DNA from 2 places in the Anabaena sp. UHCC 0451 genome. Region 2 is predicted to be linked to the other one. Evidence: predicted binding sites of a transcription regulator. Region 2 holds the regulator's gene; the other holds the start of a gene.
What was found. The regulator HrcA, encoded in region 2, represses chaperone genes, less so after heat shock. The targets are predictions, from matches to a motif close to TTAGCACTCNNGANTCNNGAGTGCTAA.

Region 1 (4,438 bases), on a different contig from region 2:
CAGAAAAATCAATGACATTATTACAGGATCAAGTTGCAATTGTTACAGGAGCATCAAGAGGAATCGGAAGAGCGATCGCCCTTCAACTAGCATCCCAAGGCGCAAAAGTCGTTGTTAACTATGCCAGTTCCAGCACAGCAGCAGAACAAGTAGTAGCAGAAATTACAGCAGCAGGAGGAGAAGCGATCGCTCTCCAAGCAGACGTTTCCCAAGCAGATCAAGTAGAAACACTGATTAGCACTAGCTTAGAGAAATTCAAACGTATTGATATATTAGTCAACAATGCAGGCATTACCCGCGATACATTATTATTACGGATGAAACTAGAAGAATGGCAAGCCGTCATAGACCTAAATCTGACAGGTGTATTTTTATGTACCAAAGCCGTCAGTAAAATCATGCTCAAACAACGTTCAGGCAGGATTATCAACATATCTTCCGTAGCTGGACAAATGGGAAACCCTGGACAGGCAAACTACAGCGCCGCTAAAGCAGGTGTGATTGGTTTTACCAAAACCGTTGCCAAAGAACTAGCTTCCCGTGGGATCACAGTGAACGCCGTTGCGCCTGGTTTTATTACCACCGACATGACCAGCGATATTAAAGCCGAAGGCATCCTACAATACATTCCCCTGGGTCGTTTTGGTCAACCAGAAGAAATTGCCGGGATGGTCAGGTTTTTAGCAGCTGATCCCGCCGCAGCTTACATCACCGGACAAGTTTTTAACGTCGATGGTGGTATGGTTATGTAATTGGTAAAGAAGGGACTAGGGACTGGGATGATGTCCAAAAAATTAATTCTGACTCCTGTCCTGATTCCTCAATTATGAAAGATTCTCTGCCAGATAGTCACACCCAAAAGTAGGACAATACTAGCAGCAGAAGCCAAGATGACAGGTGCAGTCATACCCTGTACCGTCATAGCCAGCACATTAAAAAACAAGGTCACAGACCACAGAGTAAAAGCGGCACGACGTTGAGAAAAACCCCAAGCCAGCAAGCGATGATGCAAATGATCCTTGCCAGGGGTACTCAAAGGGTTTTTGCCGGCTAAAAGTCGCCGTACAAATACCTGAGTAGTATCTAAAACTGGCAACATCAAAAATAAAACCGTCGGCACAAGGGCATAAACTGTACTTTGTTGTAATTTGCCTAAAATGCTAGTTGCAGCCAGTACATAGCCGAAAAAATAGGCTCCCGCATCACCCATGATGATCCGTGAAGGATAGAAATTGTGACGTAAAAACCCCAGTGCTGCACCTCCTAAAGCAGCTAATACCAGGGTTGCTGCTGCCCGATTGTCAAACTGAGCAGAAACTCCCAACAAACTCATCGCCGTAATAAAACTGATTCCTCCAGCCAAACCATCCATCCCATCCATCAAATTAATGGCATTGGTAATACCTACTACCCACAATACTGTCAAAGCCATTGACAAGAGTGAGTCAATGGGTGTACCAAACATGACTTTGATGCTAATGCCATTAGCCACCAGCAACAATGCTGTAATCATCTGCGCCCACAAACGCACAGAAGGAGGTAAGCCAAATTGATCATCAATAAAGCCAACCAAGACTAAAATAGAACCCCCTAACAAAACCGTGAGTACCTGTGCCAATACTCCTTGGAGTTCAATGGGTCGTAACAAACTAGCTAATACTAAAGCGGCAATAACACCAGCATAGATAGCCAAACCTCCCGCATTAGGTAAAGGTTCTTGGTTCAGTCGTCGGGCGTTCGGTTGGTCAGCCCAACCTACTTGCAAGGCAAATTGACGTATTGCTGGAATCAAACGCCAAGTGACAAGCCAAGCCAAAATAAAAGTTAATACTACCGCCAACCAGCCGGTGCCGCTAGGGTTAGCAATACCGAGTGTTCTAAGGGAGTTGTCTAAATTCATCTCCCACTTCAACCATTACTGCTAGTGTTCAAAATCAGCATAACTGTAATCTTAATCAATTTTTTCTGAGTATTTGTTAAATTGAATAGCTGAGGCAGTTAGCACTCTTGTCCTGTGAGTGCTAAATTGTCTAATGGAAGCGATCAAAAAATAAAACATGGCTAAGATTATTTCATTTGATGAGGAATCACGGCGGGCGCTAGAAAAAGGCATTAACGCCCTGGCAGATGCGGTAAAAATTACCTTGGGTCCAAAAGGCCGCAACGTCCTGTTAGAAAAAAAATTTGGAATGCCCCAAATTGTCAACGATGGTATCACCGTTGCCAAAGAAATTGAATTAGAAGATCCTTTAGAAAATACTGGTGCAAGACTGATTCAAGAAGTGGCATCTAAAACCAAGGATGTGGCTGGAGATGGGACAACAACTGCTACAGTTCTAGCACAGGCCTTAGTGAGAGAAGGATTGAAAAACGTAGCCGCAGGTACAAACCCTATTGCTTTAAAACGGGGAATTGATAAAACCGTTGAAGCATTGGTAAAAGAAATTGCTAAAATAGCCAAGCCAGTCGAAGGAAGTGCGATCGCTCAAGTGGCCACAGTTTCCGCTGGTAACGATGAAGAAGTTGGCAGTATGCTGGCCGAAGCAATGGCAAAAGTCACCAAAGATGGTGTCATCACCGTTGAAGAATCCAAATCCTTAACTACTGAACTAGAAGTAGTAGAAGGGATGCAAATTGACCGGGGTTATATTTCTCCCTACTTCATCACCAACAGCGACCGGATGACAGTGGAATTTGAAAATGCCCGCATCCTCATTACCGACAAAAAAATCAGTAGTATTCAGGATTTAGTTCCTGTACTGGAAAAAGTCGCTCGTTCAGGTCAGCCTTTATTAATCATTGCCGAAGACATTGAAGGTGATGCTTTAGCAACTTTGGTAGTTAACAAAGCACGAGGAGTTTTAGCCGTTGCTGCTATTAAAGCCCCTGGTTTTGGCGAACGTCGTAAAGCCTTACTACAAGATATTGCTATTCTTACCGATGGACAGATGATTTCTGAAGAAATCGGTCTGAGCTTGGATACTGCTACTTTGGAAATGTTAGGTACAGCCCGGAAACTTACCATTGACAAAGAAAGCACTACAATTGTCGCTGGTAGCGAAATCAAGCCAGAAGTGCAGAAGCGTATTGCTCAAATTCGCAAACAGTTAGAAGAAACTGATTCTGACTACGATTCCGAAAAACTGCAAGAACGCATTGCCAAGCTTGCTGGTGGTGTGGCAGTGATTAAAGTCGGTGCAGCTACAGAAACCGAACTCAAAGACCGTAAACTGCGGATTGAAGACGCACTCAACGCCACCAAAGCCGCAGTAGAAGAAGGTATTGTTCCTGGTGGTGGTACAACCTTAATTCATCTCTCTACAAAAGTAGATGCAATTAAGAACACTCTTGACGCTGAAGAAAAGATTGGGGCTGATATTGTCAAAAAAGCATTAGAAGCGCCTTTACGCCAAATCGCTGATAATGCTGGTGCTGAAGGTTCTGTCATTGTCTCCAAAGTTCTAGAAACCGATATTAACATCGGCTATAACGCTGCTACTGGAGAATTTGAAGATTTGATTGCCGCAGGTATTATCGACCCTGCTAAAGTTGTCCGTTCTGCATTGCAAAATGCTGCTTCTATTGCGGGTATGGTTTTAACCACTGAAGCCATCGTTGTCGAAAAGCCTGAACCGAAATCTGCTGCTGCACCTGACGCTGGTATGGGTGGCATGGGCGGCATGGGCGGCATGGGCGGCATGGGTGGTATGGGTGGCATGGGTGGTATGGGTATGTTCTAATCACCGCTTCCCCAAATAAATTTTAATTTTTTTACAGTTTGTCTTGACAAAATCAGGCAAACTGTTTTTTATACAGAGATATGGGGAACAGGGAGCGGAAATTAAAGTTAGTTCCGTTATCAAAAGCTGACTGTTGAATTACTATAGGTAAAATTTGATGATTAAAAAAATTCGCCGTCTTCCCAAATTTATCAATAAATCTTCCAGAAATGAATACTATCATCAACCAGGAACTATCCCAGGAACAATTATCATTGATGAAAATGCTGAACATCCAAATATTTTTTTGTTTGATTATAACCAAACTAATCTAATTCGTGAACAAATAATTAATCCTGAAGATTGCGCTAACTATTTGGATACGGAATCTGTTTCTTGGGTGGATGTTCAAGGTTTAGGTAATAGAGACATTTTAGAAAGATTGGGGAGAGTTTTTGAGTTGCATCCTCTAGTTTTAGAAGATGTGGTGAATATGGCAGAACGTCCGAAAATTGAAGATTATGAAGACCAATTAGTGATTATTGCGCGGATGGTGGTTAGGAAAGAAAACAGCCATGAATTTCATAGTGAACAAGTGAGTTTTGTTTTAGGAAAACATTATTTACTCACAGTTCAAGAAGAACCAGAATATGATTGTTTTGACGGAGTCAGAACCCGAATTATTAAACATAAAGGCAATATTCGTAAATATGGGGCGG
Region 2 (4,438 bases):
GCGCCTTGTAAATCTGCTTTCCACATTCGCACACCTCCCATTTTTGCACCGCTCAAATTTGCACCTTGTAAATTAGCTGCGGTGATTGATGCTTGATGTAAATTAGCATCACATAAGTCTGCACCAGTTAATAAAGCCCCGCTCAGGTCTGATTCATTTAAATGGGCATTAGTTAGTACAGCTTGAGTTAAATCAGCACCACACAGAATTACTTCCGATAAATGTGCATTTTCTAGTTTTGCACCTCTGAGATTGGCTTTACTTAAATTCGCTCCTGTCAAAGATGCTTCTGTGAGGTTAGCACCTCTAAGGTCTGCTCTAGCAAAGTCTATACCACCTAAGTTAGCTCCTTGTAGGTTGGCTGAGGGTAAAGCAATACCATTGAAGTTTCTTTCTCCTCTGGCATATCTAGTTAAAAGTTCTTGAACATCCATAGTTTTTAGTTACTAGTACCTAATTTGGACATTTAATTTGTAATTTTTAGTAATACCTGTTACTGAGAATAAATGAGTTTAAACCTAAATTTATGAAATGATTAGCTTTTGGATTTACTTCAATATTATAAATGTATTGTATCTATAAAAAAATTATTTTTCTACAAATTATTTTCCTTCACAGACGGCCGTATGCACAAATAAATCAACGCCCCAAAAAAAGGAATCATTGCAAATAACCAAAATAATTGATTATCCTTCCAACCCCGTCGGGTCATATCATCTCCTAACAATGTCGGAAATAATAAACTCAACATACAAAAATCTAAACTCATTACATGAATAAATCTGCTAGTTTGCCATTGTTGGACAAAATTAGTCCAATCTCCTTGGAAACCATAAGCAACTAAAACACCAGCACCTAAAGTTAATATAATTCCTGTAATACGAGAATCAAATATTTTGATAAACAGATTTTTCTGCCCTGTAAATTCTTGATTTGGTTCTCTTAAAGCTAAATAAGGTAAAAGTGCAAAAGCCCCAACTGCAAAAGATGCAGTCGCAAAAGGCCAAGCCCGGATTTTTTGTCCTCTACCATCAATAAATAATACCGCACTATAAATTAAAGGCCAGATACCCATAATATTAAATAGGGCAATTATTACTGGATTAATACCTTGCCAATTTCCTGTAGAGAGATTTTTAATTAACTCTAAACTCTCTGGAAAATTATCAGGAGGAGCAAAGAAAAAGGCATAGGAAACAAATCCTAGCCATAATAGACCAAAAGAGATTTTTCTCAACATACAAGAAATGGCAGGTAAATGAAGTACATAGTTGAAATCAAAACTTAAACAATTTACAACACCAAGCAGCTTTTTACTCCTGACTCCTGCTATGGTTTACGCAGTTTGACTAAAAGCATCTGAGAGGTAATCTGCTGCTGCGGCTACAACAGCGATCGCATTTTCATAGTCTAACCTAGTTGGTCCCAAAACACCTACACTTCCCACTGTTACAGAACCCCGACGATAACTAGAAGAAATCAAAGAACAAGTCCGAATCGGTTCTAAAGGGTTTTCTGCACCTATCCGCACCGTTACCTTGGGTTTACCTGTGTCCTCAATTTTCGGTTCTTCACATATTAACCGCCATAATTGCTCTTGTTCTTCTTCCAACAGTTGCATAATCGTTTGTACCTGCTGTACTTGGGAAAACTCCGGTTGACGCAACACTTCACCCACACCCCGCACCATAATTTGTGTGGATGTTGGAGCTAAAGCACGATGAAGTAATTCTGTCAAGGAACTTTTCAAAAATTCACCATAGCGTTGAAACTCCTGATCTAATTCACTCCAGTCAAGCTGGGCTAATTCCAATAGAGTACAATCGCGCAAATGACTATTTAAAAAATTAGAAATAATTTGCAATTCTCTATCAATTGCTTCTCTATCTGGTTTGATTTCTGATGATGCGCTAAATAAATCCATCACCTTGGAATGAGTTTCATAACCATCCGTAACCACAATCAACATAATTATTCCAGCTTCAACTTGCAAAAGTTGCAAATGTCTTAATTGTGCTGTATGGGCTTGTGGCATAGTAATTAAGGTAATGCAGCCGCTTAATGTTGCCAAAATTTGAGCCGCACCTTGTAACAAAGCTTCCAAACTCCAATCATCCCAATGTAGACGCTGTTGTAATGTTGATTCAACCTCTTTAGCTAATACTTCTGAAGGCTTCATCAATTTATCAACATATATACGATAACCAGAATCAGAAGGTATTCTCCCCGCAGAAGTGTGTGGTTGATAAAGCAACCCCGATTTTTCCAAAACACCCATAACATTGCGAATGGTAGCGGAACTGACACCAAGATCAAATTCCTCAATCAAAGCTTTAGAACCAACAGGCTCTGCTGTAGCGATATAATGGCGTACAGTTGCCCAAAGTATATTCTGTTGTCGATTAGTCAGCTGGACTTGCATAGAAGTATGTTTTACTGAAGGCAAATTTTAATCAAAGGCCGCAAGACTGTATAGCTAAAACTGCAAAAAAGATTACTTATTATTTAATTAAGATAGCAAATTATATACTTATGTTGTGTTCATTAAACACAAAATTTACCTTCAGTATTTATTTAGATAGTCGAAAACAAAAAAGCGGTAGAAATTTCCACCTTTTTCTGTAGTATCTCATAGTCCATCAACATAAGGTGTAACTTTAGTTACAAAACTTTACTTTCTATCTGACAAGATCGATACATGACAGTTGTTTTTATATTTACGCTATATTTGTTCTGTGCTTTAATCAAGATTTATCTCTACTCGTTAACAGGAAAAATTGAGACTTTAACCCTCTACCATTAAACTGGGAATCACAAAAATAATTTCCTAATTTTTAAATCCAGATGTGATAAAGGGTTAAAGATTTAACTTACCCTTGGGGTTTAAAGTCCCCCCCTGCTTCTACAAGCAGCGGGTTTTGCGTCGGGGTAAAATCCCCGTTGCAAAACGTAATTCTAAATTCTAAATTCTGCATTCTTTTAATGTAAGTATTCAGCTATAGCAATCGGTCATATCCAGATCCCCGACTTTACCAGATCAATTGATCATTTATAAACATAATAAATAAAAGAAGTCGGGGATGTTATCGCCTTACCTGAATTCTGACGATTTAATTACTAACAAAATATGGCAAACATTTTGAAACATTAATAAATCGCCAAAACCCTTATTAAATCAAAGTCTCAAATGTTGGGTTATGAATATTCCCTAATACTGAGGAACTGAAGAATCAACTAATATGGAATAGGCAGCAATACCACCAGTGATATTTTTGACATTTGTAAATCCTTGACTCACTAACCATTGACACATCTGAGCGGAACGTATTCCGTGATGACATAACACTAAAGTTTCCTTAGTCGAATCAAAGCTCGTGAAAATATTCCCTTGCCATTGCTCGTATTCACTCAAAGGAAGATTGACAAAACCATTGATTTGTGATATTGCCAATTCTTGAGGTTCGCGCACATCAATTAACTGTAGTCCAGAATCACCTTGTGCTAGACGTTGTGCTAGTTCTTGAACGCTAATTTCGCTAAACGATTGACCAGTCATACAGTTTTTCTAAACAGTCCTATACTATTTCATGGTGGCAGAAAAGCGAGAAAATAGATAGGTTGAATGTGAATAATCAACGCTCCTTCTTTAGTTTTTTAGTAGCTGGTGTAATTGCCCTACTATTAATTATTACTGCTGGCTTTTACTGGTTTTTCGGCAAAAGTCCGGTCAATTTTAGTATCTCTAGCTCCCAACCAGGGGCAGCTATATTTGTATCAAATGTGTCGCCAGTGATGGTGTCCTTATTGGTAAATCCCGAAAGTTTACAGTCACTAGAACCACACGGAGAAATTTCTCAACTCAAAAACAGTTTATTGGCAAAAACTAATATAGACTTCAAAGATGATATTCAAGCTTGGCTCAGTAACGAAATTACATTGGCTGTAACTAGTCAAGATATAGATCACGACCCAGAGAATGGACTACAACCAGGGTATCTGATGGCACTAGCTACAGACAAACCTGCAAAAAGCCGCGAATTTGTGGAGTTGTTATTTTCTAAACGGGCTTTAGCAGGAGCAAATTTAGAAGTAGAACAATACAAAGGTGTGAAATTACTTTATGACAATCACGAAATAGTAACACCTACAAAAATCCAAAATCCAAAATCTAAAATCCAAAATAGTTTAGCTGGTGCGGTTGTTGATGACTTTGTTTTGTTTGCTAATGATATCAAGGTGCTGCGAGAAGCTATTAATAATGTCCAAGCACCAAATTTGAATTTGAGCAGTTCTTCCGAATATCAAAAAGCGATCCCAGAATTACCTAAAAATGCTGTGGCTGTTGCTTTCTTCAATCTGCCGACGGTAGCACAATGGCAAGGGTTAGAATTAGCAGAACCTACGTATAATAGCCAAATTCTTTCTTTAGTATTAAATC

Region 1: a site for HrcA is predicted at 1,999-2,025, ahead of groL (chaperonin GroEL). Genes of this name have one in related genera too.

What each region holds. Positions count from the first base shown of each region.
Region 1 is NZ_JAYGHA010000022.1:35,088-39,525, reverse strand. Features, by position in the region: gene fabG (3-oxoacyl-[acyl-carrier-protein] reductase) at 12-752, shown strand; gene VB694_RS16135 (MraY family glycosyltransferase) at 821-1,900, opposite strand; gene groL (chaperonin GroEL) at 2,058-3,740, shown strand; gene corA (magnesium/cobalt transporter CorA) at 3,898-4,438, shown strand, end outside.
Region 2 is NZ_JAYGHA010000004.1:213,846-218,283, reverse strand. Features, by position in the region: gene VB694_RS04880 (pentapeptide repeat-containing protein) at 1-434, opposite strand, end outside; gene VB694_RS04875 (DUF2834 domain-containing protein) at 596-1,240, opposite strand; gene hrcA (heat-inducible transcriptional repressor HrcA) at 1,337-2,422, opposite strand; gene VB694_RS04865 (rhodanese-like domain-containing protein) at 3,209-3,556, opposite strand; gene VB694_RS04860 (DUF3352 domain-containing protein) at 3,625-4,438, shown strand, end outside.